DNA from 2 places in the Paraburkholderia dipogonis genome. Region 1 is predicted to be linked to the other one. Evidence: riboswitches for the same ligand, from Rfam matches in the RefSeq annotation. Region 1 holds a riboswitch; the other holds the start of a gene.
What was found. Region 1 has a riboswitch for thiamine pyrophosphate ahead of thiC (phosphomethylpyrimidine synthase ThiC). Riboswitches for the same ligand answer to the same signal wherever they lie in the genome.

Region 1 (14,450 bases):
CGGTCATCGTGCCGGTGGCCACGGTCAGGGCGTCGACGCCGGTCAGATGGCGCTTGGTGTAGTTGGCCGCGATGCCGTACAGCAAGGTCGCGCCGAGCGCGGCGCCGGCCGCGAGCGCAGTGGTGAGCGGCGTGGCCGGGGAACCGTTGGGCGCGGCGATCTGATCCCACACCAGCATCAGCACGCCGAGAAAGCCGATCACCAGGCCGAGCGTGCGCAGCGCGCTCAATCTGTCGCGCAGCCAGAGGAAGCCAACCAGCGCGCCCCACAGCGGCGTGCTCGCGTTGATCACGGACGTGACACCCGCCGACAGCGTCAACTCGGCATAGGCGAACAGGCAGAAGGGCGCCGCCGAATTCAGGATGCCGACCACTAGCAGCGGGAAGGCCCGCGTGCGCAGGATCGTCGCGGACTGGCGCAGCGGACGTCGCGCGATCAGTACGATCGCGAGAAAGGCCGCGCCGATGCCGACGCGCAGCGCCATCAACGGCGCGACGCCGAAGTCGGTGACGCCGACCCGGATGAACAGGAACGAGGCGCCCCACAGGGCGGCGAGAATCAGCAATTGGAACAGGTTTTTAGCATTCATCGAGGTGGCGCCACGCGCGGTTGAGTCGCGACGCCTGAACATCGTAGCAGCGCAGTCGCGCGAAACGTTTCAGGCTGGAATGAAACGGCAAGATCCGGGAGACGGAGGCGTTTGATAATCGGTGATCGTAAGCGCAGTGGCGGCCCGCGCAAAACGAGCAATTCTCACGCTGATGTGAGAAATATTGCGATCAGGATGGTGGAGCGGGGCGCAGATGCAGAGGCGGGAGACAAAACCTACGTCCGGGACGTGAATTATTTTGCCGCAGCGCATCAGCCGCGGATAGCCGGCGAATTCGCTCGAGCTTGTTTTGGCTAGAGCGACGCGCGCCGGCGTCCATGCGGCCTCACCCCGCTACTCGGAGCGCATCGCATGAGCGATCAAACGGGTTGTGCGGGCGCACAACCCGGCCCACCTCAATGCGGAATCATCCACGGCAAGACATTCTGCTGCAGCCACACCAGCACGCCGAGCAGCACCGTCAACAGAATCGAATGCTTGAAGGTTTTGGCGAACACCACGCCTTCCTTGCCTTTGAGTTCGGTGGTCGCCACCCCGGTCGAAATGTTCTGCGGCGAAATCATCTTACCCATCACGCCACCCGACGAGTTCGTGGCCGCCATCAGAATCGGGTTGAGATTCAGCTGATTGGCCGCCACCACCTGCAGGTTGCCGAACAGCGCGTTACCCGACGTGTCGCTGCCCGACAGGAACACCGCGACCCAGCCGAGGAACGCCGACACCAGCGGAAAGAACGGTCCGACCGACGACGCGCCGAGGCCGAGCGTGTACGTGAGCCCCGAGTAGTTCATCAAATACGCGAGCCCGACGATAGTCGCCACCGTCAGGATGGCGATGCGCGTCTGCACCCACGTGTCGGCGACGGCCGCGCCGAACTCGCGCGGGCTCAGTTTGACCACGGCCGCCGTAATGAGCGCGGCGACCAGGATGGCGGTGCCGGTGGCGAGCGGCTGGAAGTCCCACACCGCGCTGTACGGCGTGTTGTACAGGGTGATGAAGACGGCCTTGTCGAGGCCCGGCCACGGCACCTTGACGTCGCCGATCAGGAAGATCTTCGCCACGGTCCAGATGATCACCACCACCGACACGATGATCCACGGATACCAGCCCTGGCCTCCGCCGATCTTGCCGCGCACTTCACCCACGCGGTCGATGTTGACCGCGAACTTCGGATCCGCCGCGGGCTTCCAGACGCGCAGGAAGGCGATCGTGAGAATGAGCGAGACCATCGACGACAACACGTCGGTCAGGCTGTAGTTCACATAGTTCGACGCGACGAACTGCGTCAGCGCGAAGCTCGCGCCCGACACCAGCAGCACCGGCCACACCCGCAGCATGTTGCGAAAGCCCGCATAGACGGCGATCACATAGAACGGCAGCAGGAAGGCGAAGAACGGCAACTGGCGGCCGACCATCTTGGCGAGCGAATCGGCCGGCAAATGTGTGACCGCGCCGAGCACGGTGATCGGCACGCCGAGTGCGCCGAAGGCGACCGGCGCGGTATTGAAGATCAGCGTGAAGGTGAGCGCTTCGAGCGTGGGAAAGCCGAGCAGAATCAGCAGCGAACTGGTGATGGCGACCGGCGTGCCGAAGCCCGAGATCCCTTCGAGCAGCGCGCCGAACGAAAACCCGATTACCACCAGCACGACGCGCCGGTCGTTCGGCAGGTTGTCGATCATCCACATGCGAAAGGCCGCGAAGCGGCCCGAGCGTTGCGAGATGTTGTAAAGCAGGATCGCCGCGAACACGATCCACATGACCGGCCAGCAGGCGAACACCGCGCCGGCGACCACCGAGTCGACCGCTAGGCCCACCGGAAATTGCCAGACAAAGATCGCCACGATCAAGCCGACGATCAACCCCGCGAGCGACGCCTGCCACGCCGGCCGGCGTGCCCAGCCGAGCAGAAGCAGCACGACGATGATCGGCAACGCCGCGACGAGGAACGATGGTAATAGCGAATTGCCGACAGGAGTGAGTAGTTGGTGAAACATCACGTCTCCTTCATTGTTGTTCGGACTCGACGCGGCACCACGCACCCCGGAGCGCGTCGCTATGGCATGACGGATGGGCGTCGCCGGCACGCGGGAGCGGCCGGGAGCATTTTTTTAAACGGATACTGCATGTGGCCTACCAAGGATAGAACCCAGCCGGGCGGCGTCAAGAAGGGAAACTACGGGCGAAGTGGATACGCGCTGGGAGCGCGGCTTGCGCGAACGCGCCGGCCGACGCGGCGCTTAACCCACAATTTCGCGCAGGCGCCGCACGGCACCGCGGGAATCTGCGTACAAGCGCATCGCGTGAAGATCAGGAGGTTGAACGGCGCAGGTGCGCGTCAGTGCCAATGGCCATGGCCGCCCCATCCGCCGCCGTGGCCGCCCCAATAACCGCCGAATCCGACGCCGATCGACACCGACGGTCCATACCAACCCGGATAGCCGTAATAGGCCGGATAGACCGGTGGCGGATAGTAAACGGGAGCGGGGGCGACATACACGGGAGGAGCGGCGACCGCGTATGTCGGCGGCGAGGCTGGCTGACCTGTCTGCGCTGGTTGCGACTGCTGCTGTTGAGCCGCTGAGTAGTCGTCTTGCCCGACCGGGACTGCCTGTTGCGCTCCCGCTGCGGGGACTGCGGTCGCGTAATACGGCGAATAGCCCGCCGGATAGTAACCGTACGGGTAATAGCAGCCGGAGAGCGTGAGCAAACAGACCGCGCCACCGAGCGCGATGCCTGTTCGCGAAAGACGCGGAAAAGACTGGGAAAAGCGCAGCGGCAACCGCTGGCCGATCGCACACGCCGTGTTGATGAGGCGGGACTTCATGACGCGCTCCTGGTTGAATCGAACGCCACAATCAGGGGCGTCACGTCATGAGCTTACGCCGCCTCTGGGCCAACAGGATTGCAAAACCGTAACGGCTTATTTCGCCTCGTTGCAGCGGGTGTCGCGACTGCTGCCGTACGCTTCATCCGGACGCATCATTGTTCATTACTTGCCCACCTCGTGACCAATGACGCCGCCCGCCGCCGCGCCGCCGAGCGTTGACAGCGCATTGCCGCCGACCGCCGCGCCCGCCGCGCCGCCCAGACCCGCGCCAATTGCCGTGTCGCGCCCCTGGCGGCTCATGCCGTCACATGCGGAAAGGCTCACCAGAATGGCCGCAATGGCCGCAAACGTACCGATTTGACGTATCGATTTCATGATGTCGACTCCTGTAGTTATGGTCGGCAGTAAGCACCGCCCCTGCATTTGATGGTATCGCCGCATCCTGTATCCGGATGTGTGCGCTTGTCAGCGAACCGACGGTTTCGTAATCAAATGTTGCCCTTCGTGCAGCACGCGGCGTGCCCGGATCGCGCAAACGCAAAAGCCCGCCAGTGGCGGGCTTCGTTGCTGTAATGCAGGGACCTGGCGGATCGGGTGGCGTAACAGCGACGCCCGATCCGCGAGCCCAACCTTACTGCCGCTGATAAATCTCAGCGCCTTTCTTCATGAACTCGATCGACTTCACTTCCATGCCTTTCTTCAGCGCTTCGTCGTCGGTGACGCCTTGTTGCGCGGCGAACTCGCGCACGTCCTGCGTGATCTTCATCGAGCAGAAGTGCGGGCCGCACATCGAGCAGAAATGCGCGACCTTGGCCGAATCCTTCGGCAGCGTTTCGTCGTGGAATTCGCGCGCCTTGTCCGGATCGAGACCGAGGTTGAACTGGTCTTCCCAACGGAACTCGAAGCGCGCCTTGGAGAGCGCGTTATCACGCACCTGCGCGCCCGGATGGCCCTTCGCCAGATCGGCGGCGTGCGCGGCGAGCTTGTAAGTGATGATGCCGGTCTTGACGTCGTCCTTGTTCGGCAGGCCCAAGTGTTCCTTCGGCGTGACGTAGCAGAGCATGGCCGTGCCGAACCAGCCGATCATCGCCGCCCCGATGCCCGAGGTGATGTGATCGTAGCCCGGCGCGATATCGGTGGTCAGGGGCCCAAGCGTGTAGAACGGCGCTTCGTCGCACCATTCCAGTTGCAGGTCCATGTTCTCCTTGATCAACTGCATCGGCACGTGGCCCGGGCCTTCGATCATGGTCTGCACGTCGTGCTTCCACGCGATCTGCGTGAGTTCGCCGAGCGTCTTCAGTTCGCCGAGTTGCGCTTCGTCGTTGGCGTCGTAGATCGAGCCGGGACGCAGGCCGTCGCCGAGCGAGAAGGCCACGTCGTACGCCTTCATGATTTCGCAGATGTCCTCGAAGTGCTCGTACAGGAAGCTTTCCTTGTGATGCGCGAGGCACCACTTCGCCATGATCGAGCCGCCGCGCGAGACGATGCCGGTCATGCGCTTGGCCGTGAGCGGCACGTATTGCAGACGCACGCCCGCATGAATCGTGAAGTAATCGACGCCTTGCTCGGCCTGTTCGATCAGCGTGTCGCGGAAGATTTCCCACGTCAGGTCTTCGGCCTTGCCGTTGACCTTTTCCAGCGCCTGATAGATCGGCACCGTGCCGATCGGCACCGGCGAATTGCGGATGATCCACTCGCGCGTTTCGTGGATGTGCTTGCCGGTGGAGAGGTCCATCACCGTGTCGCCGCCCCAGCGGATCGCCCACGTCATCTTGTCGACTTCCTCGCCGATCGAGGACGTCACCGCCGAGTTGCCGATGTTCGCATTCACCTTCACGAGGAAGTTGCGGCCGATGATCATCGGCTCGCTTTCCGGGTGATTGATGTTGTTCGGGATGATCGCGCGGCCGCGCGCCACCTCTTCGCGCACGAATTCCGGCGTGATCGCCGTGAGGCCGTTCGGACCGAACGCGCTCGCGCCGAACGCCTGGCCCGGATGCTGGCGGCCCATCATCGCGGCGAGTTTTTCGCCGTTCGGGCCGCTCGTCTTCAGGCTTTCCAGATACTCGGCACGGCGCTGGTTCTCGCGAATCGCGATGTATTCCATTTCCGGCGTGATGATGCCTTTACGCGCGTAGTGCATCTGCGAGACGTTCTTGCCGGCGATCGCGCGGCGCGGCGTGCGATGCAGGCCCTTGAAGCGCAGATCGGCGGTGGCCGTGTCGGCGGCGCGCTCGCGGCTGAAGTCGCTCGACAGACCCGTCAGCGCTTCGGTGTCGCCGCGCTCTTCGATCCAGGCCTGGCGCAGTGCTGGCAAACCGGCGCGGATGTCGATCTTCGCTTCCGGATCGGAGTAAGGGCCCGACGTGTCGTAGACATAGACCGGCGGATTTTTTTCGCCACCGAAACTGTCGGGCGTATCGGCCTGCGAGATTTCGCGCATCGGCACGCGGATGTCGGCACGCGAGCCGGTCACGTAGACCTTGCGGGAATTCGGCAGCGGCGCGACAGCGGCTTCGTCGACGTGAGCGTCGGCGGAAAGGAACTTCGGATTGGCGTTCATCGTATCTCCTGTGCAAAGCTATGTGGGGCGGCTAAGCAGGAGACGAGACGGAAGTAGTCGGAATTCGCGAGAGATGAGGCGATCAGGCTTGGGTGCGAAATCCGTACGCTTCCCTGCGCTGGCATTATCCAGATCAGGTTCAAAGGGTATTTCTCACCCACGCGGCACGGACCTCCAACCTCCGTGCGACGCAGGACCCCCGCGTTAGCAGCGCACACGATACACCGGCCGCCCGCTGCTTGGCAACCCATCTTGAAAATTCGAATGACGGAAACAGCAGCGGGCCGCTACGCGCTTCTCGTGAATCGGCGGGGCAGCCGGAGACGATGCGGCAAAGGTTCTGCGTGACGTGCGGGGCGTTGCTTACAGCGTGAAATCGTCGGCGGCTTCGGGCTGAAACAGGATCTTCTCCAGCTTCAGCACTTTCTCCGTGCCGCTCGGCGGCGTGAAGCGGATGCGCTCGCCGCGTTTGGCGCCGAGCAAGGCGATGCCGGCGGGCGAGAACACGTTCAGGCGGCCGTGCGCGAAGTCCGCATTGGGCGGATAGACCACGGTCCAGGTCATCTGCTCGCCGCTGGTTTCGTCGACTAGCGTGGCTTGTGAGTTCATCGTGACGACGTTGGCCGGAATCTCGCGCGAATCGACGATCACGGCGCGTTCCAGCACGTCGTCGAGCATCTCTTGCAAGTGCGCTTGCGCGCCGGGTTTGGCTGCGTGTTTCTCGAGACGGGCGACGTCGAGTTCGGTGAGATAACAGGTTTTCGTCTTTTTCACGACGGGTACTCCAATTCGATCTACATTTGAGGGAACAGCGTGCGGATGAGATCGGCCCGGAGCCCGGCAACGCGGCTCAGGCAATGGAGCAAGCTGCGTTAGACCGGGCGCCGGGCGGCGTGGAGCGGGAGCGTTCGGGACGGCTCGCCGGCGCGACGCGGCATGAGTTCCACGCGCGCGCAGCCGGTTGCGCGACGGGGGCGCAAGCGGAAGAAGGCACGGGAAGTCGGAAAGCGCATCGAAGTAGCCGGCGGGTAGCGAAAGAGAGTGAAGAGGGCGCCGCCATTCATCTGACTGAACGCGCGCAATAGAAAGGCTAATGTTAGCACGCGAGTCGTGCATCGCCCGGCGTCTTCAGGCTCCAGGAAAAAAGTTGGAAACGGGCTGTCATAACCGGCCATGTGGTTCGACAAACGTGCAGATCCTGATTGGAGCACGTCATGCAAACCGCCGGACCCCGCCGAGACAATCGGCGTTTCACTCGGAGCATCGCCCTCGCTGCCGCGCTGACCACGCTTGTGACCAGCGGTCTTGCGAACGCGGCCAGCGCGATCTGCAGCGCGCATAGTCCGGCGCATCGCGTGGCGCTGGTCGAGCTGTACAGCAGCGAAGGCTGCAATAGCTGCCCGCCCGCCGACAACTGGCTGAGTCAATGGAAGAACAGCGGCGCGACGCAAAGCATCGTCCCGTTGGCGCTGCACGTGGACTATTGGAACAGTCTCGGCTGGACGGACCGCTTCTCGCAACATCGTTTCACCGAACGTCAGCAGGCGCTCACCGATCTCGCCGGTGGCCACACCATCTACACGCCGGAAATCTTCGTCTCGGGACGCGAGCTGCGTAGCTGGTCGCAACGCGACAGTTTCGCGAGCCGCATCGGCAAGGTGGTCGCCGAGCCGGCGCAAGCGAACGTCGCGCTAGAACTCAAAGCGCAGCAGACGCCGGGTGCGTTCAACGTTGCGGCGCAATTCACCAGCAAGTTGACGGACGCGGCGGGCCAGCTCGAGGCCTACGTCGCTGTCTATGAAAACTCGCTGAGCTCGCAAGTCGGCGCCGGCGAAAACAGCGGCGTCACCTTGCATCACGAACGCGTCGTGCGGCAATGGATCGGCCCGGTGCCGCTCGTAGCGGGCAACGCACAGATTCGCCGCGATGTCCGCATCCAGGACGGCGCCGCTGATGCCAAGCTCAACGCGCCCGCCGACCGCTTCGGCGTGGTCGCCTTCGTCGAAAACGCGGCGACCGGCGATGTTCTGCAAGTGGCCGAACTGGCCGCGTGCCATTGATCGCCGCGTCCGCGCTCACAGGAGAGTTTCATGGCAACCCATCATGCACTTCGCGACAGCGTGCCGTCGGCCGAGCCGAAAAAAAGCGGTGCGATTCATCCGCTGTGGGTGCGTCTCACGCATTGGCTCAACGCGCTCGCGGCCATCCTGATGATGCTGTCGGGCTGGCGCATCTACGACGCCTCGCCGATCTTCCCGGCGTTTCATTTTCCGACCGCCATCACGCTCGGCGGCTGGCTCGGCGGCGCGCTGCAATGGCATTTCGCGGCGATGTGGCTGCTGGTCTTCAACGGTCTGCTGTATCTCGCGTTGAACCTTGCGAGCGGGCGCTTCGTGCGCAAGTTTCTGCCGGTGTCGCCGCGCGCCGTGCTGCGCGATTTCGTCGCCGCGTTGACCGGCAAGCTCTCGCATGCCGACTTGCGCGTCTATAACGCGGTGCAGAAATTCGCCTACCTGTTCGTGGTCTGCGATCTGATCGTGCTGGTGCTCTCGGGTCTCGCGATCTGGAAGTCGGTGCAGTTTCCGCTGCTGCGCGAACTGATGGGCGGCTACGACAACGCTCGCATTGTCCACTTCTGCGCGATGTCGTTGATGGCCGCGTTCATCGCCGTGCATCTGGTGATGGTGGCGCTCGTGCCGCGCTCGCTGCTCGCCATGTTGCGCGGACGCTGAGCCGTTCATCCGCCAAAGCGAACATTACGGATACCGAATCATGAACCAATCCGCTCGAAAACCCACTCGTTCCGCCGGCCAGAAACTCGACGGCGAATCGATCCTGATCGACGCCCGCCGCGAACTTGCGATGCCGTCGCGGCGTCTGTTCGGCAAACGCCTTCTGACGCTGGGCGGCCTGTCGATGCTGACCGGCTGCTCGCTCACCGACGACGACTCGGTCAACAAATTCCTTACCGCCGTCTCGCGCCTGAACGACCGCGCGCAAGCGGCGCTGTTCGATCCGAAGCAACTCGCGCCCACCTACACTGAAGCGCAGATCACGCGGCCGTTTCCGTTCAACGCGTTCTACGGCATCGACGACGTGCCCGAAGTGAACGGCGCCGACTACAAGCTGCAGATCAGCGGGCTCGTGACCGGCCAGCGCGTCTGGACGTTGCCCGAACTGTACGCGCTGCCGCACGCCGAGCAGATCACGCGGCATATCTGCGTGGAGGGGTGGAGCGCGATCGGCCGCTGGGGCGGCACGCCGTTCAGCGATTTTCTGCGGCGCATCGGCGCGGACACGAGCGCGAAGTACGTCGGCTTCAAATGCGCCGACGACTACTACGAAAGCATCGACATGCCGACCGCGCTGCATCCGCAAACGCTGCTCACGTTCTCGTACGACGGCGAGCGCCTGCCCGCGAAATACGGCTTCCCGATGAAGCTGCGCATGCCGACCAAGCTCGGCTACAAGAATCCGAAGCACATCGTCGAGATGTTCGTCACCAACACGTATCCCGGCGGCTATTGGGTCGACCAGGGCTACAACTGGTTCGGAGGCTCCTGACGCGCGCGGGTCGGCGCAGCTGGAACGGCGGCGCGACCCCGGGCGGCAGAAGCTTCGGAAATACGCCGGCTGGTGCTATGGCCGGTTCTGATTCATCCACAACACTCGGAGTCATCTCATGAAAAAGTTCGCAATCGCAGCACTCGCCGTCGCTCTCCTGACCAGCGGCGGCGCCGCATTCGCCCAGGCAAGCGGCGCCATGTCCAACGATGCGATGTCGAAGGACACCATGTCGAAAGATGCCATGTCCAAGGACAGCATGTCGAAAGGCGGCATGAAGAAGGACACGATGAAGCACGACAAGATGAAAAAGGGCGACGCGATGGGCATGAAACACGAAGCGTCGGGCGCGATGGCGAACTGAGCCGTCCTGACTATGCGGCCCGCATAGCGCGAATGCGTTGGCGGACCGCGCGCCAAAAGAGCCGGGGCATGTCCCCGGCTTTCTGTTGCAAGTACGCCAAAGAGTTACGATTCTTTCAAGCGACCCGGTGGGCGCTTACTGCATAATGCGATGCGCGCCAAACGTTTGGCGCGTGTTCGCCGTGGCTCGATCTGTTCGGATCGCCGCGGCGTTGTGGCCCCATTGGCCATCTATCGTCCTTCCGTTCCACCGACATGTCCGCCAGCCTCGCCCGTCAGACCGCATCGCCGATGTGGTGTCCGCCATCCCGCCTCAGGGTCTTCAGCGGGGGCGCAGCACCTCGAGCGGCGTGGGCGGGTTGAACGCATGTCGCTGCAATTCCTGAATCGTTTTTCACGTGGCTTCCCGATCCGTTTGCCGCAATCGCGCAACGGGCAGGTCGCGCTCGCGCTCGCCGTCGTCTATCTCGTGTGGGGTTCGACGTATCTCGCCGTGCACGTCGCGCTCGGTTCGTTTCCACCGCTGCTGCTCTCCGGAATGCGCAACCTGTTCGCCGGCGTCGGTCTGTTCATCTTCGCCGCGCGTCGCAATCCGGTGTGGCCGAGCGCCGCTGAAATCCGCAACGCCGGGCTCGTCGGCACCATGCTGGTCGGTTTGTCGAGCGGCATGCTCGCCTATGGGATGCGCACCGTCGGCACCGGCACCGCGGCGGTCATGGTCGCGACCGTGCCGCTGTTCGCGACGGTGATCGCGGCGGTGGCGGGGCGCAAGATCGGCCGCGGCGAGTGGTTCGCGGTCGGCCTCGGTCTGGTCGGCATTGCGATTCTCAGTCATGGCGACAGCGCGCCCGGCTCGGCGGGCGGGAGCCTCGCGATTCTGTGCGGCGCGCTTTTCTGGGCCGGCGGCGCGCATCTGGCCGGGCGTCTGAAGCTGCCCTCGGACCTGTTTCTTTCGACGTCGCTGCAAATCGGCCTGGGCGGCGCGATGTCGACGCTGGTCGCGTGGGTCTCGGGCGAGCGGATGCTGGAGGTGCATTTCCTGCCGGTGCTGGCGTTTATCTACCTGATGCTGATCGGGACGATGGCCGCTTATGTGGCGTATGGTTTTCTGATCCGGCACACCAGCCCGATCATCGCCAGCAGTTGCATGTATGTGAATCCGGTAGTGGCCGTCGCGCTCGGCGCGCTGCTGCTCGGCGAGCCGGTCACTCATTCCACGGTGGTTGCGACGATCGTGATTCTGGCGAGCGTCGGGCTGTCTTTCTGGTTCGATTACCGCAAGAAGCGGCTCGCCTGAGTTTGGCCTGAAGCGGGCGACGGCCCGCTTGCTTCACAGCGCAGCCGCCACTTCCGCGCCTTCGCGAATCGCCCGCTTCGCATCCAGTTCAGTTGCCACCTTCGCACCGCCGATCACGTGATAGCGCGGGCCGGCGGTTTGGTCCGTCTTCGCATCCGCCGCTGTCTGCGGCAGCAGATCGCGCAGCGATTCCTGCCCTGCGCACACGACGATCGTGTCCACCTCCAGCCACTCCTCGACGCCTTCGCGCGCGATCTTCAAGCCGCGCGCGCTGATCTCCCGATACGACACGCCGTCGAGCATCTTGACGCCGTTTCTCGCGAGCGTCGTGCGATGCACCCAGCCGGAGGTCTTGCCGAGTCCCATGCCGAGCTTGCCGGCCTTGCGCTGCAACAGCCAGATCTGTCGCGGCGGCTGCGCCGGCGCGGGCGGTTTCAGCCCGCCGCGTTCCCGCACCGCCAGATCGACACCCCATTCGTCGAGCCACGCATCGCGCGGCACGGGCAGCGGCTCGCCCGCGCGATGCAGCAGAAACTCGCTGACGTCGAAGCCGATCCCGCCCGCGCCGATCACGGCGACGCGCTGACCGACCGGCGCACCGCGCAGCACGTCGACATAAGACAGCACGTTCGGCCCGTCGATGCCGGCAATCGCGGGCCGCCGCGGTACGATGCCGGTGGCGACGATCACGTCGTCGTAAGCGCCGGCGGCGAGCAGCGCGGGATCGACGCGCGTCTCAAGCCGCACGTCGACGCGATGGCGCTGCAACTGGCTCTGAAAATAGCGGATCGTCTCGCTGAACTCTTCCTTGCCCGGCACGCGCATCGCCAGATTGAACTGGCCGCCGATCGTTGCGCTTGCATCGAACAGCGTCACGCGATGCCCGCGCGCGGCGGCCACCGTCGCCGCCGACAATCCCGCCGGACCCGCGCCGATCACCGCGATCGAACGCGCGGCCTGCGCGCCCGCGACCGGCCGGTAGATCAGTTCGGTTTCGCGCCCCGCGCGCGGATTGACGAGGCAGGTGGCGCGCTGGTTCTTGAACGTGTGATCGAGACAGGCCTGATTACAGGCAATACAGGTGTTGATTTCATGCGCGCGTCCCTCGGCGGTCTTCACGACGAACTCGGGATCGGCCAGTAGCGGCCGCGCCATCGAAACCAGATCGCCGGCGCCTTGCGCGAGCAGTGCTTCGGCAACCTCAGGCGTGTTGATGCGGTTCGACACGATCACCGGCACCTTGACGGCCGCCTTCAATCGCGCGCTCAGCTCGGCGAAGGCGGCGCGTGGCACCGAGGTCACGATGGTCGGCACTCGCGCTTCATGCCAGCCGATGCCGGTATTGAACATCGTCACGCCGGCCGTTTCGAGCGCCTGGGCGACCTGCACGGTTTCGTCCCACGTATTGCCGCCTTCCACCAGATCGATCAGCGAGATCCGGTACACGACGATAAAGCGTTCGCCGCACACCGCGCGCACCCGCTCGACGATCTCGCGCGCGAGCCGCATGCGGTTTTCGATGCTGCCGCCGTAGGCGTCGGCGCGATGATTGGTGCGTGGGCACAGGAACTGGTTGAGCAGATAGCCTTCGCTGCCCATGATCTCGATGCCGTCATAGCCCGCGCGTTGAGCGAGGCGCGCGCAGCGCGCATAGTCGCGCACGGTCTTCGCAATGCCGGCGATGCTTAGCGCGCGCGGCTTGAACTTCGAGATCGGCGATTTGATTGCCGACGCGGAGACCACGAACGGCTGATAGCCGTAGCGCCCCGCATGCAGGATCTGCAGCGCGATCTTGCCGCCTTCGGCGTGCACGGCCTCGGTCAGCTTCCGATGATTGCGCAGATCGAGCACGGAGTTGAGCGTGCCGCCGAACGGCAACAGCCACCCCTCGCGATTCGGCGAGATGCCGCCCGTGACGATCAGGCCGACGCCGCCCTTCGCGCGCTCGCGGAAATACGCGGCGAGCTTCGGGTAATTCCAGAAGCGGTCCTCCATGCCGGTGTGCATCGAACCCATCACCACGCGATTACGCAGGCGGGTGAAGCCAAGGTCGAGTTCGGCGAGTAAGTGTGGGTAAGACATGCGGAGGACCGTGTAAGTATTGAGCGCGCACGAACAATACACTGCGCGGCGTGCCATCCCTCCGAGGAAAAATTCTAATCCTCGCAACTCGTTGCTCCGTAAGACATTCTTCTGCCGCCACCGGACATATCGAAGCCCGCGGCACGCGCATTGCTCGAAGCGAGCGTCCATCGACACGAGCCGTGCGATGGACGCAGGGATAGGAGGGGGCATTCCGTTTCGCAGAGCTGGCCTGAACCGTTCGTATGACCAACGAACCCGTGTCAGACGGCGTGTTGTGCGAAGCGGAAGTCCACAAAATCATGGGCCTGAGCCCGACAAATCGATATAGGTGAACATAATGAAACTGATCCGAACCATGGTGGCGATGGCTGCCGTTGCATCCGTTCTGAGCGCATGCGGTGGCGGCTCCGACGACGTCGGTAAGGAACTCGGGCTGACCAATCCGGAGATCCATTTCATCCACGCCATTCCCAGCGGCCCGGCCGTCGACTTTCTCGTGAACGGCAGCGCGCCCTCGGGGCAGACCAACATCAGCTATAAGGGTGTGACGAACCTCACCAATATCAACACGGGCGCGACCACGGTTGCTTACTCCGCGACCGGCACGACGACCGCGCTCGCGAGCGGCAGCTTCCCGGATGTCGCGAAGGGCCACGAATACACCGTGCTCGCCTTGCCGGGTCTGGCCGCGCCGGACATCGGCCTGATCGACGATCCGTTCGACAAGGGGCTGCTCTCGAATAGCGCGCGTCTGCGCGGCTTCAACGCCTCGGCGAACGCGACCAACCTCGACCTGTATCTGGTCCAGTCCACCGCGACCGACATTACCAACGTCTCGCCGACGATGGCTGGCGTGGCCTTCAAGAACGCAGTGCCGGCGAGCGGTCAGGATTCGATCTATGTGTCGGGCGGCACCTACGTGCTGATCGCGACCGCGGCCGGCAGCAAGACGCCGATCTTCCAGTCGCCGGCCTTTACGCTGTCGAACAATGCCGACTGGCTGGTGACGTCGGTGCCGATCGCGGGCGCGCTGAGCCAGCTCGTGCCGGGTCAGATCCATTTGCTGGTTGCGCAGAACGGCAATACGCAAACACCGAGCGTCGAGTTGACGAATACGCTCAACGGCCAATAAGCGCTGATG
Region 2 (14,450 bases), on a different contig from region 1:
TTCATCAAGCCGATCTCGGCGGTGAGCGACGTGCCCGCGCGCCCGGCGAACAAGAGCGCCGTGACCACCGGACCGAGTTCGCGCACTAGCGACAGCGCGACCAGCAGGCCGAGCGCCTGCTCGGAGCCGTAGCGATTCAGCGTGTAGTAGCCCTGCAAGCCAAGCACGAAGCCGACGAACAGCCCCGACACCGCAATGATCACCAGCGAATAATTACCCACGAAGTGGATCTGCTTCGTGACAAGACGCGGACGGCGCAACAACGGAAAAAACTCGAGCAGCAGCCGGAAGAAAAAACGCGTGGCATAGCCGGCTGTGCCCAGCCCGCCGATCACCGAGCGGCCGATCGCACTGATCATGACTGACCTCCGCCGATACCGAAGTCCGCCGCGAGCGGCGTCTTGCTGGGATAGTGAAATTTGAAAGGACCGTCGGGCGCGCCGTCGATGAACTGACGCACGGTGGGATCGGTCGAGGCCCGCAATTCGGCTGGCGTGCCTTCGGCGTGAACCCCGCCGTTGGCAAGAAAGTAGACGTAATCGGCGATGGCGAACGATTCCGGCACGTCGTGCGTGACGAGGATCGAGGTGGCGCCAAGCGCCTGATTCAGCGCGCGAATCAGGTTCGCGGTGACGCCGAGCGAGATCGGATCGAGGCCGGCGAACGGCTCGTCGTACATCATCAGTTCGGGATCGAGCGCGATGGCGCGCGCCAGCGCCACGCGTCGCGCCATGCCGCCCGAAATCTCCGACGGCGCAAGGTCGCGCGCGCCGCGCAGGCCGACCGCGTTGAGCTTCATCAACACGAGGTCGCGGATCAGTTCTTCGGGAAGGTCGGTGTGTTCACGCAGCGCGAAGGCGACGTTTTCGAACACGGACATGTCGGTGAACAGCGCGCCGAACTGGAACAGCATACCCATCTTGCGGCGCAGCGCGTACAGGCCGTCACGCGTTTGCCGGCCGATGTCCTGGTCCTGGAACAGGATCTGGCCGCGCTCTGCGCGCACCAGGCCGCCGATCAGACGCAGCACCGTGGTCTTGCCGCAACCCGATCCGCCCATGACCGCGACCACCTGACCGCGCTTGAAGCGCAGATTCAGGTTCGACAGGACGAGCCGGTCGCCATAACCGAAGTCGACGTCACGCAGCTCGAGTAAGGTCTCGGGGGAGGAAGACACGAAACTGACAGTCCTTTTTACACGGAAGGCGAATTATAGGGCCACCGTGCAAAAGTTGCCGTGAGGGTGCCCTGTCCCTTAACTAATCATGACGATTATCGCGTAAACCCTTGTTGTAATGCAGAAACGGCGGCAGCCGGATCGGCCGCTTCCGTTACCGCCCGCACCACGGCCGCGCAACCGACACCTGTCGCCAGCACGTCGGGCATCACCTGCAGGTCGATTCCGCCGATCGCCACCAGCGGCACGACACCGTCGAGCAGCCGCACGTAACGGGCTAGACGCCTTAGACCCTGCGGCGCGGTCGGCATGACCTTGGTGGTGGTGGGAAACACCGCACCCAGAGCAATGTAGCTTGGCCGGAAATGCAGTGCTCGCAGAATCTCGTAGAAGCCGTGGGTCGACAGGCCGAGCCGGACGCCGCCCGCGGCGAGCGCAGCGAGATCCGCTGTGTGCACGTCTTCCTGACCGAGATGGACGCCGTATGCGCCCGCCTCGAGCGCGGCCTGCCAATGGTCATTGATGAACACCTGAGCGTCGTGCTGACGGCCGGCGGCCACGCAGCGGGCAATTTCACGCTTCAGTTCATCGGCCGGTTCGGCCGATTTGCGCCGCAATTGCACCGTCTTCACGCCGAAGCCCACTACGCGTTCGACCCACTCCGCCGTCGGCAGAACCGGATACAGGCCCAACCGGTCCGGGCAGCGCGGGAACGCCAGCGCCGGCGCGTCGGGCAAGCCGGCTAGACGCGGGAAATGGCTGAGATCGGCGGGAAAGGCGTCGTCGGCACGCGTTTCGTCGCCGTCGCGCCAGGCCAGCGCCAGCACCAGCGCGTCATGCGGGTCGAAACCGCAGTCGAGGAAAGCCGCCAGCGCGGCAACCCAGTCTTCCGCGAGATGGCCTTCGAGACGGTATTTTTCGCCGCCCAGATGCAGCGTGGCCTTGTCCTCGGCCGCTTCGATCACGCCGGCACCGTGTACCAGCCAGCGCGCCACCTGCTCGCCATGCTGCTGCGCGTCGGCGATCACGATCAGATCGCCGCCGTTCGGTTCGTCCGGCGCGGTCAGGCAGATGCGCCACGGCGCGTGCGTCGGCGGCCAGTCGCCGAGCCGGGCGCGGATGCGCTCGGCGGCTTCGGTGAGTTCGTCGGCGGGCGGCCAGAAAAGGTCGCGGTCCTTCAATGTCAAAGTCTGCGTCATGCGGCGCTCCCATCTTGATGCCAGAACGGCATGCCGACCACCGGCGTGCTCGCGTGCGCGCTTTCGCGCTCGGCCATCGGTCCCGCCAGAAAAGCCTGGCGGCCCGCTTCGGCACCCAGCGCGAAGGCGCGCGCCATCGCGTCGGGGTGGGTGGCCTGCGACACGGCCGTGTTCAGCAGCACGCCGTCGAAACCCCATTCCATTACCTGCGCCGCGTGCGACGGCACGCCGAGACCGGCGTCGACGATCAGCGGCACGTCCGGCAGACGCTCACGCAACACCCGCAGCCCATAAGGATTGATCACACCCTTGCCGGTGCCGATCGGCGCGCCCCACGGCATCAGCGCTTCGCAGCCGGCGTCCAGCAGACGGCGGCCGATCACCAGGTCTTCAGTGCAATACGGCAGCACCTTGAAGCCGTCCTTGACCAGTTGCGCGGCCGCTTCGATCAGACCGACCGGATCGGGCTGCAACGTGTAGTCGTCGCCGATCAGTTCGAGCTTGATCCACTCGGTCTCGAAGATTTCGCGCGCCATGTGCGCGGTCGTCACCGCCTCGCCGACGGTCAGGCAGCCGGCCGTGTTCGGCAGCAGCGGCACGCCATGGCGCTTCAGCAGATCGAAGAAGCCGGCTTCCGCGCCGCCCTCGTTCATCTGCCGGCGCAGCGCGACGGTCACCATGCCGGGCCGCGCGGCGTCGATGGAATCGGACAGCGATTGCAGCGACGGATAGCGCGAGGTGCCGAGCAGCACGCGGCTCGCGAAGGTCTGGCCGTAGAGCGTGAGCGCGTCGGCGGTTTGGGGGGAAGTCATTTGCATAATCCTGTTTGTCTCCGGCAATCCGGGTTCCCGCAGTGCGCGGCGGTCGTTCAGCCGCCGGCCACGGGTTGCACGACATCGAGCTTGTCGCCCGCCTGCAGCGCGCGCGCCGCATGCTGGGTGCGCGCCACGAAGTCGCCGTTCAAGGCGACCGCAAACGGCGGACGGGCGCCGAACGCGGTAAGCGCGTCGGCGACGGTCGCGCCTTCGGGCAGCGACAACGGCTTCTGATTGATATGAATGTCCATGGTGTTCGAACACGTTTCAGTCGATGGCGAAAGCGGCGTGGCGTGCGTGCTCGTTTGGGTGAATACCATTCGCGCAACGCTCATGCCGGCTCCCGCGCGGAATCCAGTTGAAAGAGCTCGCTCCAGCGCGCGTCGCGCTGCCAGCCGGCGAAGGCATCGGCGTCGCCGATGCGGCCGTCGAGCAGCGCCGCGGCGAAGCGCACGGCTTCGTCGGCGACTTCGGGCACGATCATGTAGCCGTGCCGGTACAGGCCGTTTACTCGCAATGTCTGCGCGCCGTCCCACAGCAAGGCCGGACGGTGGTCCGGCAAAGTTGGGCGGCACTGCGAATTCAGTTCGAGGATGCGTGCCTCGCCGAAGCCGGGATGCACGGAAAACGCCGCGCTCAGCAGTTCGAGCGCGGAGCGCACGCTGACCGGCGACATATCCTCGCCTTCCACTTCGGTGGCGCCGATCACGTAGAGATCGTCCTGCTTCGGCGCGATGTAGAGCGGATAGCGTGGATGCAGCAGCCGAACCGGCCGCGTCAGCTCGATACCGGGCGCATGCACGCGCGCGACTTCGCCGCGAATTCCGCGCAGCGTGGGCAGCACGGGCTTCGCGCCGAGGCCGCGGCAGTCGATCGTGATGCGGGCGGGCGGCAGCGCACGCTCGTCGACGGGTGTATTCCAGTGCGTGTCGACGCCGCGTTGCGCGAGGCCCGCGGCCAGCGCTGTGAGCACCTGACGGTTATCCAGCTGGCCTTCACGCGGCAGCAGCCAACCCTGATTAAAGCGGCCCGACAAAGCAGGCTCGGCGGCGCCGAGCTGCGCGCCCGCCAGGGTGACGAAGCCGCCGTCCAGCAGTTCAGCGGGCGCATTCGAACGCACCCGGCGTTCGAACAGCGGCGCTTCGGTTCGATCCGAGTGATGCCACACGACCAGCGTGCCATTACGTTGATAGAACACGGGCTCGGGCAACTCGGCCAGCACTTGCGGCCACGTTTCGAGCGAACTCGCGCCGAGCCGCGTGATCAGCAGTTCTGCGCTGGCGGCTTCCGCGAGCGGTGCCAGCATCGCCGCGGCGACCCACGCGGCCGATTGCGTACCGGCGGCATCGCCACGCTCATAAAGCGCCACGCGGTGTCCCTGTCCGGCGAGACGCCACGCGACAAGCCGCCCGCACAGGCCACCGCCGAGCACGGCGAAATCGGGTTGTGCAGAACGCGTCATCGCGCACACTCCGTTTCAGGACAGCAAGCAAAGCTGAAGCGCGGCGCGCCGACGGCGGCGTGACGAAGAGCAAAACACATATCTGAAGAATAGGCGGTCATCGAGTCCTTTCCGTACGGCAACACAACGCACGTACCCAGGACGAAACCGGCGGGTGAGGCCGGCCGGACAATGCGCGATCCAATGACGGACGCTGCCCGGCGGGGAATGGAAGACTGGCTGCTTCCGGAAACTTCCCGCGCCGGTATTACCCGGATCGGGTGCAAAGGGTGTCTCTCAGCCTCGCCGCTGCGCCATGAAAATCATGCCGCCTGTGCGCGAAGCACCCCTGTTTCGTCGAAGGTCATTAGACCATAAAAGGCGCGGCGCCCGCAAACCAGCGGCTGGCCGCGTCGCGCGCGATTTGATCCGGCACCATCTTTCACGTTATGAATGCGGCCGAAGGCGGCGCTCTGGCACAATGCCAGCACAGGATGCCGCACGAGCGCGGCGCGGGCGGCACGCCGTCCCGCCATGTTCGCAGCGGCACCGGCGCGGGGGCCTCGCGGCGCAAATTAATTTTCGCTTAAGGGCTTCGCGCCAGAATCTGACGCTCACCCGGGCGTGCGTTCGTCGAGCACGACGCCCGGGCATGTACCGCAAACCCGCCGCAGGGCAGCCCGCCGACGGGCTCGCCCCAACTGGGTCAGCCCGAATGGGCCAGCACTACTTCAGGATGCTCATGACACCGAATACCTCTGCCACCCCCGTGCTGCCGCCGGACGAAAAAGTCTCCGCCTGGAGCCTGATCAAACCCTACTGGGTTTCCGAAGAACGAAAAACGGCATGGGGCCTGCTCATCGCGATCATCGTGATGAATCTGCTCGTGGTGTGGATCAACGTACGGCTGAACCGCTGGAGCGCCGACTTCTACAACGCGCTGCAAACCAAGAACGTGCGCGACTTCCCTCACCTGCTGATGGTGTTCTCCGGGCTCGCGTTCGGCTTCATCATTCTCGCGGTGTACGGCCGCTATCTGCGTCAGATGCTCGGCTTCCGCTGGCGCCAGTGGCTGACCACGCGCTATCTGAACGAGTGGCTGAACGACAGCGCGTTCTACCGGATCGAGCGCGACCGCCTCGCCGACAACCCCGACCAGCGGATCAGCGACGACCTGCAATCGTTCGCCACCAGCACGCTTTCGCTGACGCTCGACCTGCTGTCCACCGTCGTCACGCTGGTGTCGTTCATCACGATTCTGTGGTCGCTGGCCGGTGCGCTGACCATTTCGCTCGGCGGCATGCCGATCGAGATTCCCGGCTACATGGTGTGGGCTGCGGCGCTCTACGCCGTGGTCGGTTCGCTGATCATCCAGAAAGTCGGCCATCCGCTCGTGCCGATCAATTACCAGGCGCAGAAAGTGGAGGCGGATTTCCGTTTCGGCCTGATCCGTCTGCGTGAAAACGCCGAGCAGATCGCGTTCTACAACGGCATGGATACCGAGAAAGCGAACGCGCACTCGCTGTTCCGCCGCATCCGCGACAACTGGTGGCAGGTGATGAAGTACACCAAGCGGCTCACGTTCGTGCTGAGCTTCTATGGCCAGATCGCGATCATCTTCCCACTGGTGGTCGCCGCGCCGCGCTACTTTGCCGGCGCCTTCACGTTCGGCGTGCTGATGCAGATCTCCAGCGCATTCGGCACCGTCAGCGATTCGTTCTCGTGGTTCATCAACAGTTACGGCACCTTGGTCGAATGGCGCGCTACCGTGAACCGGTTGCGTGAATTCAAGCGCGTGGTGCATGCGCCACGTCTGAAGGAATCGGTCTCGCCGGCTACCGCGCATGGCGGCATCAATCTGCATTTCGTCGACGAAGACAAGCTCTCCACCGATGGCCTCAAGCTCGCCCTGCCTAACGGCAACCCGCTGTCGCGCATTCGCGATGTGGCGATTCAGCCGGGCTCGCGCTGGCTGGTGCGCGGTCCGTCGGGTTCGGGCAAGAGCACGCTGATGCGCGCGCTCGCCGGCTTGTGGCCGTTCGGCGATGGCTCGATCGATGCCCCAGTCAACGCCCGCATGATGTTCATTCCGCAGGTCAGCTACATGCCGATCGGCACGCTCAAAGCGGCGCTCGCCTATCCGTCGGCCGCCAGCACCTACACCGACGACGAATGCCGCGAAGCGCTTATCGTCTGCCATCTGTCGGAATACGCGGACCGTCTGCAGGAATCGGGACACTGGACTCGGATGCTGTCGCCGGGCGAGCAACAGCGCCTCGCCGCCGCGCGCGTGCTGCTGCACAAGCCCGACTATCTGTTCCTCGACGAAGCCACCAGCGCGCTCGACGCGGAAAACGAAGCGCGTCTGTACCGCCTGTTCACGGAGCGGCTGCCGAAGGCGGCGATTGTGAGCGTCGCGCATCGCGAGTCGTTGGCCGCGTTCCATGACGAGACGCTCGACGTCGAGCGCTCGGGCGAAGCGGTCGCGGCATGACCACCGTGAGCCGCGTGAGCGACCTGAACGAAGCGGGCAGCGCCGGCTTCGAGCGCGTCGTGCTGATCACCGGCGCGGGCTCGGGTATCGGCGCGGCGCTCGCCCGGCGCATCGCCGCGCCGCGCTCGGCCTTGATGCTGCACGCACGCGGTGCCGATCAGGAAGCGCGGGAACGGCTCGCGCAAGTCGCCGCCGATTGCTGCGCGAACGGTGCGCGCTGCGCGACGGTATTCGGCGATCTCGCCGAACGCGGCGCCGCGGAACATGTGGTCCATCAAACGCTGGCGAGCTTCGGCGCACTCGATCAACTCGTCGCCAACGCGGGACACGCGCAGCGCCAAACGCTGAACGCGCTCGATCCCGACGCGCTCGGCGCGGCCTTCGCAGCGATGCCGGCGGCGTTCGCGGCGCTCGTCAAACGCGCGACGCCCGCGCTGGAAACCTCGAAGCGCGGCCGCGTGGTCGCGCTCAGTTCGTTCGTCGCGCACCGCTATCGCGCGGACACGCCGTTTGCCGCGACGGCTGCGGCAAAAGCGGCGCTCGAATCGCTGGCGAAAACCGCGGCCGCCGAACTTGCGCAGCATGGCGTGACGGTCAATTGCGTGGCGCCCGGCTATACGCGTAAAGATCGCGGGCCGAGTGCCGATAATGCATCGGTGTGGAGTCGCGCCGCGGAGGCGACGCCGCTCGGCCATGTCGCCGAACCCAAGGATGTCGCCGCGCTGATCGCGTTTCTACTCTCCGACGAGGCGCGTCATATCACCGGTCAGGTGATTCATGTGGACGGCGGTCTCACGCTTGGGTGAGTGACTGGCGAAATACGCCGAGCGGGCTGTGAAAGCCGCAGGCGCGGTCGCAACTTTTGCTCGCGCCGCACCGCTTCACCACTTCACCGCTTCACCGCCTCACCCATCCACGCCAGATCCCGCCGCCACATCCCTTCGTGATCCCAGGCAACGCCCCGCAACATCCCGAAACACGCGAGAAGAGTTCGAAAGCATTTGCGAAGCGGGCAAGCTGTTCCGCGCTTTGAAAATGCCTCCCAGCGGCGACGATAGTCTTGCGGGCCATACAGGCTTGCCCCAACGTCATTCATCGCTACTGGATTCTCCGCCCATGTCATTCGATCGTCGCTTCCATCCTTTGACCCAGCGTCTGGCGCTTGCTCTCGGCGCCGCGCTGTTCGTCACGAGCGTTGCGCATGCAGCCCAGGTTGCCCAAGCCAACGAACCGGCCGACGTTTGCCCCGCGCTCAAGCACATCGTCGACGCCGCCGATTTCCGGCAGCTGCAAACCCAGGCCGCCGCGCGATTGCCAGGCACGTCGAGTGCCGACGACTGCCGCGCCAGCACGCACGCCTACGATTGTCACTGGCGCGCGCACTGGCAAGCAGACGGCGTCGTCACCGATCCGCTCGAAGAATTCGGCGCCGACATCGCTGCCTGCTTCCCAACCGTCGTGCATGACATCAACACACCGACGCGCCAGCATTTCATCGTCAGCACCCCCGAGCGCCGCGTCAGTGTCACGGCAAGCGTGCAGGGGCAAAACGAACTGCGCCTGCGCGTTACGCGCTGAGCGTGATCCTGATCGCAGCTACTCGCGGGGATTCGCTGTGATTCACCGCATCGACCGACCGCCACCAGGCACCGCCTCATGACCTTCATGCCGAGCATGCGCGCTTATGCTTTCACGCGAGCCCCACGGGCCGCGTGGGTCATGTTGCGGCGTCCCTGCGCGCGACTCACCGTGTCCGCCACGCTGGCGGTCGGCCTGAACGGCTGCGCCTGGACCTTGATCCAGGCCGCCGACGCCACCGGCTCCGTGATTCAGGCAGGCTACGCGATCGCGGCGAACTATTCGTCGCCGACCTTCGTCAACGGCCGGCGAGCCGAGGTAGGCCACGTCTGCATCGAAGTGAATCAGAACGTGTCGGTCGGCGATTTCGTGCCGGCGCTGCAACTCGCGCTCGACCGGCGCGGCATTCGTTCGGACGTCTACAATCCGGGCACCTCGCCCGCCGGCTGCGAGGCGCGCCTCGTCTACAACGCCGCGATCGACTACGGCCGCCGCTCGTTCAGCGACGAAACAATCCAGTATCTGTCGATCATCGACCTGACGCTAATTCAGAACGGCCGCATTCTCGTCACCGCCCGCTATCAGACCGGCGGCCTGAACACCGATCGTTTCTCGTCGGCGTCGACCAAGCTCAACGGGCTGATCGAGCGAATGGTGGTCGATCGAACCGACTTCGCGCGGCAGCCGCTGCAGACCATTCAGACCTCGCAGGCGAACTAGCCACGCGGGCTCTTGCCATCTCTTACACGGGAAAGGATTCGAAAGCGTTACGCGCTTTGCTCCGCGCGCGCGCTTCTCTAAGATGACCTGAATGAACCAATCCATTCTGGTCGTCGATGACGACCCCGTCGTACGTGAACTCGTCAGCGGCTATCTGCAAGGGCGCGGCTTCAAGGTGGACACGCTTCAGAACGGCCTGGCGCTGCAGCGTCGCTTGCAGGACGAGCGCCCCGCCTTGATCGTGCTCGACATCATGATGCCGGAGCTCGACGGCATCAGCGCGCTGCGCGCCTTGCGCGTAGCCGGCGACGACATTCCCGTGATTCTGCTGACCGCGCGCTCCGATCCGATCGATCGCGTGATCGGCCTCGAACTCGGCGCGGACGATTATCTCGGCAAGCCCTTCGAACCGAGCGAACTGGTGGCGCGGATTCGCACCGTGTTGCGTCGTCGCGGCACGATTGCGCCGAGCGCGCCGGAGCAGCGCGCGCCTTATCGATTCGGCCGCTTCGAAGTGAATTTTCCGGCGCGCGAATTACGCCGGGACGGTGAGCGCATCTCCCTGCGTTCGAGCGAATTCGCCATGCTGAAGGTATTCGTCAGCCACGCGATGACCGTGCTGACGCGCGCGCAGTTGCTGGAGAAACTGCACGGCAATAGCGAGGTGCATCGCAATCGCAGCCTGGACGTGTCGATCTGGCGTTTGCGCCGGCTGATCGAAGTGGATCCGTCGGAGCCGCGCTATGTGCAGACCGTGTGGGGGCGCGGCTACGTCTTCGTTCCCGACGGCGAAATCGGCGCGGCTGAACGCAGCGCCTGACGGGTGCGTGAAGTGCGCTTGACCTCCAGCTTCATGCGTCGCCTGCATTTCAGACCTGTATTCAAACCTGTAGCGCGCTGACGGCTCAGAACGTCAGCACGCTCATGAACATTCTTTGCAGCCAGCCCATTGTCGTGGAGTCGGACACCATGCCCACGCCCGCCTGCTCGATGCGCGCGTTCGCCACCTTGCTCGACGCGACGTAGTTTCCCGCTTCGATATCCTTAGGATTGACGATGCCCGACAGGCGCAGCCGGTCGCGGTTGCCGCTCATCGCAATCACCTTCTCGCCCGACACCACGAGATTGCCCGTCGACATCGTGCCGATCACGGTGACGGCGAGCGTGCCGTTCATGCCGCTGACGTCGGTCAGACTGCCCTGCCCTTTGTATTCGGTGCTCGCCGAGCCGATATTGAACAATCGCGCGAGCCGCGCGGCGGCGTTGGTGGAATGATCGGCGGCGTCGGCGGTGATGCTGCTCGAGCGGCTCGCCGCCGCGGTTGCGCTGTTGTTGCCGCTATACGATTCCGAAAGGCGGATCGTCAGCACGTCGCCGATATGTTGTGCGCGCGGTGTTTCGTACAGCAGCAGCGGCGTGCCGGCCTGATAGATCGCGCCTTGCGTGTTGACGTTCAGCGGCGCCGAGGCGAGCGGCGGCGCCATCGGCGTATCGACGATCGAGTTTTGCTGGTGGCTCGCGCAAGCCGCGAGGCAAGCCGCCGCGCCTAGCGCGACAGTCAGACGTAGCGCAGTCATGCATGCTCCTTGTTGGAAACGGGCCTCGCGGCCACCTTGAGTGCCGCATTCGTCGCCGCTCATCAGCCCGCCTCCGCGCCGCTCGCCTGCCATTGCCGCACCACCGACCTCACCCACGCATCCGAGCCCTTCAGCAAATAGGTGAGCGTGCCGTTGCGCGTACCCGGCAGAAAGCACAACGTGATCGAACTCACCGCGTTTTCCCAGACATACGTGGGCATCGCGCCAGTCGCCGACACGTTCTGCGTGGCAAGACGCGGCGGCCCGTAGCGGTCCGCGAGCGCATCGTGCAAATCCTCGGCGGTGATCTCGTCGATCACGAAAGAAATTTCGTACAGATGCAGCGCGCTCTGCCCATCTACGCGCGCAAAGCGCAGCACATGCTCCAGCGCGGGCGCGCCGTCGACCACCGCTTGCGACACCGCCCAGCCGTTGTCCGCGCGATGCGCCCAGCGGCAGGCCACCGTCAGACTGTCGTGCGACTTGAGCCGCATGCCGAGCGCGCCCGCCTGCACGTCCGTCTCGCAAACCGGCACGCTGCCGAGCGGCGTCGCCCGCACGCTCGAGCCCGCGCGGAATTCGTCGAGCGTGATGCCGAGCGCAATGCCACGGAACGCGAACGGCGCGTCTTGCGAACGACGCCGTGCATCGGCGGAAGAGTCTTTCGATGCGGCGCTCACCGCACTCGCATCGCGTGCCGGCGGCTGCGCTTTCGCGCTCGACGACAGCACGCCGCACAGCAGCGCCAGCGCCAAGGCAATCCGTTTCAGTGTCATGATTCAGTCGATGGCGGATGAACACATGTCGAACGGCGAGGCCGCGGCATGGCCCACGACCGGGATGATTTTCAGCGTGGCCGAAGTCAGCCGGCACGGCAGCGCGGCGACGGCGCAGCCACCCAGGGGCAGCAGCGCCGAGCCTAGCGTCAGCCACGCAACGACACGCATGAAGCGGTGAAGAATTCTCGGAGTCGACACGCGGGCCTCGGTACGTCAGGCGGTCGTATTGACGTGGTGCCCGACGAGCCCGGTGGGCAGCGACGGCGGCGTCTGAGCGCCAGACTCTCGCGTCGGCGTGGCGGCGCCGGGGTTGTTGGCCGCTGCTGGCCTTTCGGCTGGCGACGTCGGCGCCAAAGAAGAGAAGCGGGTTGAAGACAGATTGCTGGGAACGGTCATGATGAGCCTCGCGTGGCGCTAGGTTTCGATTTCACGCCGCCTGCCGTGGGCCCAAGGCGTTAGGCTGTTTTCAGCATGCGGCGCAACGTACTGCACGACGAATCATCTCGCCGGCCACGCGATGCCGATGCACGAAGGAAAGCGCGCTTTCCGGCGGTTCTTACGACCCGTTCCGACCTGTTTCGACCGGTTCCAGATGCGCGCAAATTCTTTCCTGCGAGGAATGTTCGCGCTGCGAAACGAATTCGGCGCCGCCGCGCACGTTGCCCAATACAAGGCGGCTGAAATATCGCGTGAGCCTTGCGTAGCAGGCCTGACAAGCGATCCGGCCAAACCGGCGCGGTCTGTCGTAAGCGTTGGTAAGAAAACAGTCGGCCGCGCGTCGCGCGCGTCAGCTTAAAATTTCAGCATGAATCCACAGGTCCTTATCGTCGACGACGATCCGGTCGTACGCGATCTGCTTTGCAAGTTTCTGCAGTCGAACGGCTTCGACGCGTCCGTGCTCCACGACGGCACACATCTCCAGCGCCGGCTCGAACGCGAACGGCCGTCCGTCGTCGTGCTCGACATCATGATGCCGAACACCGACGGCTTGCGCGCGCTCACCGCGTTGCGCGCCGCCGGTGACGACATTCCGGTGATCTTCGTGACGGCGCGCGGCACGGTGGCCGACCGCATTGTCGGGCTCTCGCTCGGCGCGGACGACTATCTGACCAAGCCGTTCGATCCGCGTGAATTGCTCGCCCGCATCCACACGGTTTTGCGCCGGCGCGGGCCGTCCACCACCAGCGCGCCGGAAGCCCGCAAGCCGTATCGCTTCGGCCCGTTCGAGCTCGACTTCGCCACCCGTTCGCTGTGCCGCGACAACTCGAAGCTGCCGCTGCGCGACAGTGAGTTCGCGCTCCTGAAGATCTTCGTCAACAATCCGTACAAGGTGCTGTCGCGCGTGCTGATTCACGATCTCGTACATCGCGACAATCTCGCTTTCCGCGACCGCAGCCTCGACGTGCCGATCTGGCGCCTGCGCCGCGTGATCGAAGACGACCCGTCGAATCCCTGCTACGTGCAGACGGTGCGCGGCAAAGGCTACGTCTTCGTGCCCGACGCCGACGGCACGCCCTTCGCCGACGAGGCCGCCTCAAGCGCATGAAAAACCCGCTGAACACGCTGTTCGGCAGAATGGCGTTACTCTCGGCGGCGGTCTTGTTCGCAATTCAGGCCGGCTGGTTCGTGCTGGTGGTGATGCAGCCGCCGCGCCATGAAATCGACGGCTTCGCGCGCGGCATTCTGCTGGTGCTGCAGGCCGTCAACGGCGAGCCGATGAAGGGCGCCGCGCTCGCGCCCGCCATGCGCGTGCACCTCGTGCCCACCTGGAACATGCCGGCGAGCGTGCATCTGCATAAGCCGACGCAGCGTCCGCTGGAAGAACTGAGCCGGCATCTGCGCGAAAATCTGCCGCCCGGCACGCAGATCGCCGTCGACGACCTCAGCCCGCCGCAGTTATGGGTGCTGTTTCCCGGCAAGCCGAACTGGGTCGTGGTGCCGGTTGACGTGCCGCCGCGCCCGCGCTTTCTGATCGAGTCGATTTCGATGCTACTCGCGGCGCTGATCCTCTCGCTCTTCGCGGTCTGGCAAATGCAGCGGCCGCTCTCGCGCGTCGCCGATGCCGCGCGTGCTTTCGGCTCGGGCGGCCGTCCGGAACCGGTGACGGTGCAAGGCCCGCGCGAGTTGCGCGATCTGATCGGTTCGTTCAACGACATGATGCGGCGCCTGAACGAAGCGGGCGACGATCAGGCCGTGATGCTGGCCGGCGTCGCGCACGATCTGAAGGCGCCGCTCACGCGGTTGAAGCTGCGCGCGAGCGTGCTGGTGGCGGAAAACGAGCGCGCCGGTCTGATCCGCGACGTCGACTCGCTCACCAACATCGTCCAGCAGTTTCTCGAATTCGCGGGCCAGTCCTCCGACGCCGGGCCGCCGGTCGAAGTCGACGACTTCCTGCAGGAACAGTTCTCCGCCAGTGACAGCACCGAAGCACCGCTCTTCACACTCGACCTGCGCGCCGGTTCGTCGTTCAAGCTGCCGCGCACCCTGCTCGACCGGCTGGTCACGAATCTCGTCGACAACGCGCTCGAACACGGCGCGCCGCCGGTGGATATCGCCACTGCCCGCACCGACGGCCACTGGATGATTAGCGTGCGCGACCGCGGTCCCGGCATTCCCGACGACCGCATCGCCGCCGCCATGAAGCCGTTCGTCCGGCTCGACGCGGCGCGT

Region 2: it holds a riboswitch for thiamine pyrophosphate, as region 1 does, so the genes downstream of both, ACFSNN_RS39975 (FAD-dependent oxidoreductase) here and thiC (phosphomethylpyrimidine synthase ThiC) in region 1, are expected to answer to the same signal.

What each region holds. Positions count from the first base shown of each region.
Region 1 is NZ_JBHUFR010000016.1:76,844-91,293, forward strand. It holds gene ACFSNN_RS20465 (DMT family transporter) at 1-589, opposite strand, end outside; gene ACFSNN_RS20470 (L-lactate permease) at 1,006-2,604, opposite strand; gene ACFSNN_RS20475 (hypothetical protein) at 2,946-3,434, opposite strand; gene ACFSNN_RS20480 (glycine zipper 2TM domain-containing protein) at 3,600-3,812, opposite strand; gene thiC (phosphomethylpyrimidine synthase ThiC) at 4,069-6,000, opposite strand; TPP riboswitch at 6,093-6,211, opposite strand; gene ACFSNN_RS20490 (GreA/GreB family elongation factor) at 6,364-6,774, opposite strand; gene ACFSNN_RS20495 (DUF1223 domain-containing protein) at 7,215-8,060, shown strand; gene ACFSNN_RS20500 (cytochrome b/b6 domain-containing protein) at 8,091-8,732, shown strand; gene ACFSNN_RS20505 (molybdopterin-dependent oxidoreductase) at 8,773-9,564, shown strand; gene ACFSNN_RS20510 (pentapeptide MXKDX repeat protein) at 9,683-9,928, shown strand; gene ACFSNN_RS20515 (EamA family transporter) at 10,295-11,224, shown strand; gene ACFSNN_RS20520 (NADPH-dependent 2,4-dienoyl-CoA reductase) at 11,258-13,306, opposite strand; gene ACFSNN_RS20525 (DUF4397 domain-containing protein) at 13,647-14,441, shown strand.
Region 2 is NZ_JBHUFR010000047.1:51,653-66,102, reverse strand. It holds gene mlaE (lipid asymmetry maintenance ABC transporter permease subunit MlaE) at 1-359, opposite strand, end outside; gene ACFSNN_RS39995 (ABC transporter ATP-binding protein) at 356-1,177, opposite strand; gene thiE (thiamine phosphate synthase) at 1,273-2,376, opposite strand; gene ACFSNN_RS39985 (thiazole synthase) at 2,373-3,188, opposite strand; gene thiS (sulfur carrier protein ThiS) at 3,245-3,442, opposite strand; gene ACFSNN_RS39975 (FAD-dependent oxidoreductase) at 3,523-4,653, opposite strand; TPP riboswitch at 4,870-4,993, opposite strand; gene ACFSNN_RS39970 (ABC transporter ATP-binding protein/permease) at 5,375-7,126, shown strand; gene ACFSNN_RS39965 (SDR family NAD(P)-dependent oxidoreductase) at 7,123-7,932, shown strand; gene ACFSNN_RS39960 (hypothetical protein) at 8,243-8,704, shown strand; gene ACFSNN_RS39955 (hypothetical protein) at 8,783-9,424, shown strand; gene ACFSNN_RS39950 (response regulator) at 9,516-10,244, shown strand; gene ACFSNN_RS39945 (flagellar basal body L-ring protein FlgH) at 10,330-11,001, opposite strand; gene ACFSNN_RS39940 (hypothetical protein) at 11,064-11,777, opposite strand; gene ACFSNN_RS39935 (DUF6726 family protein) at 11,781-11,948, opposite strand; gene ACFSNN_RS39930 (response regulator) at 12,586-13,326, shown strand; gene ACFSNN_RS39925 (ATP-binding protein) at 13,323-14,450, shown strand, end outside.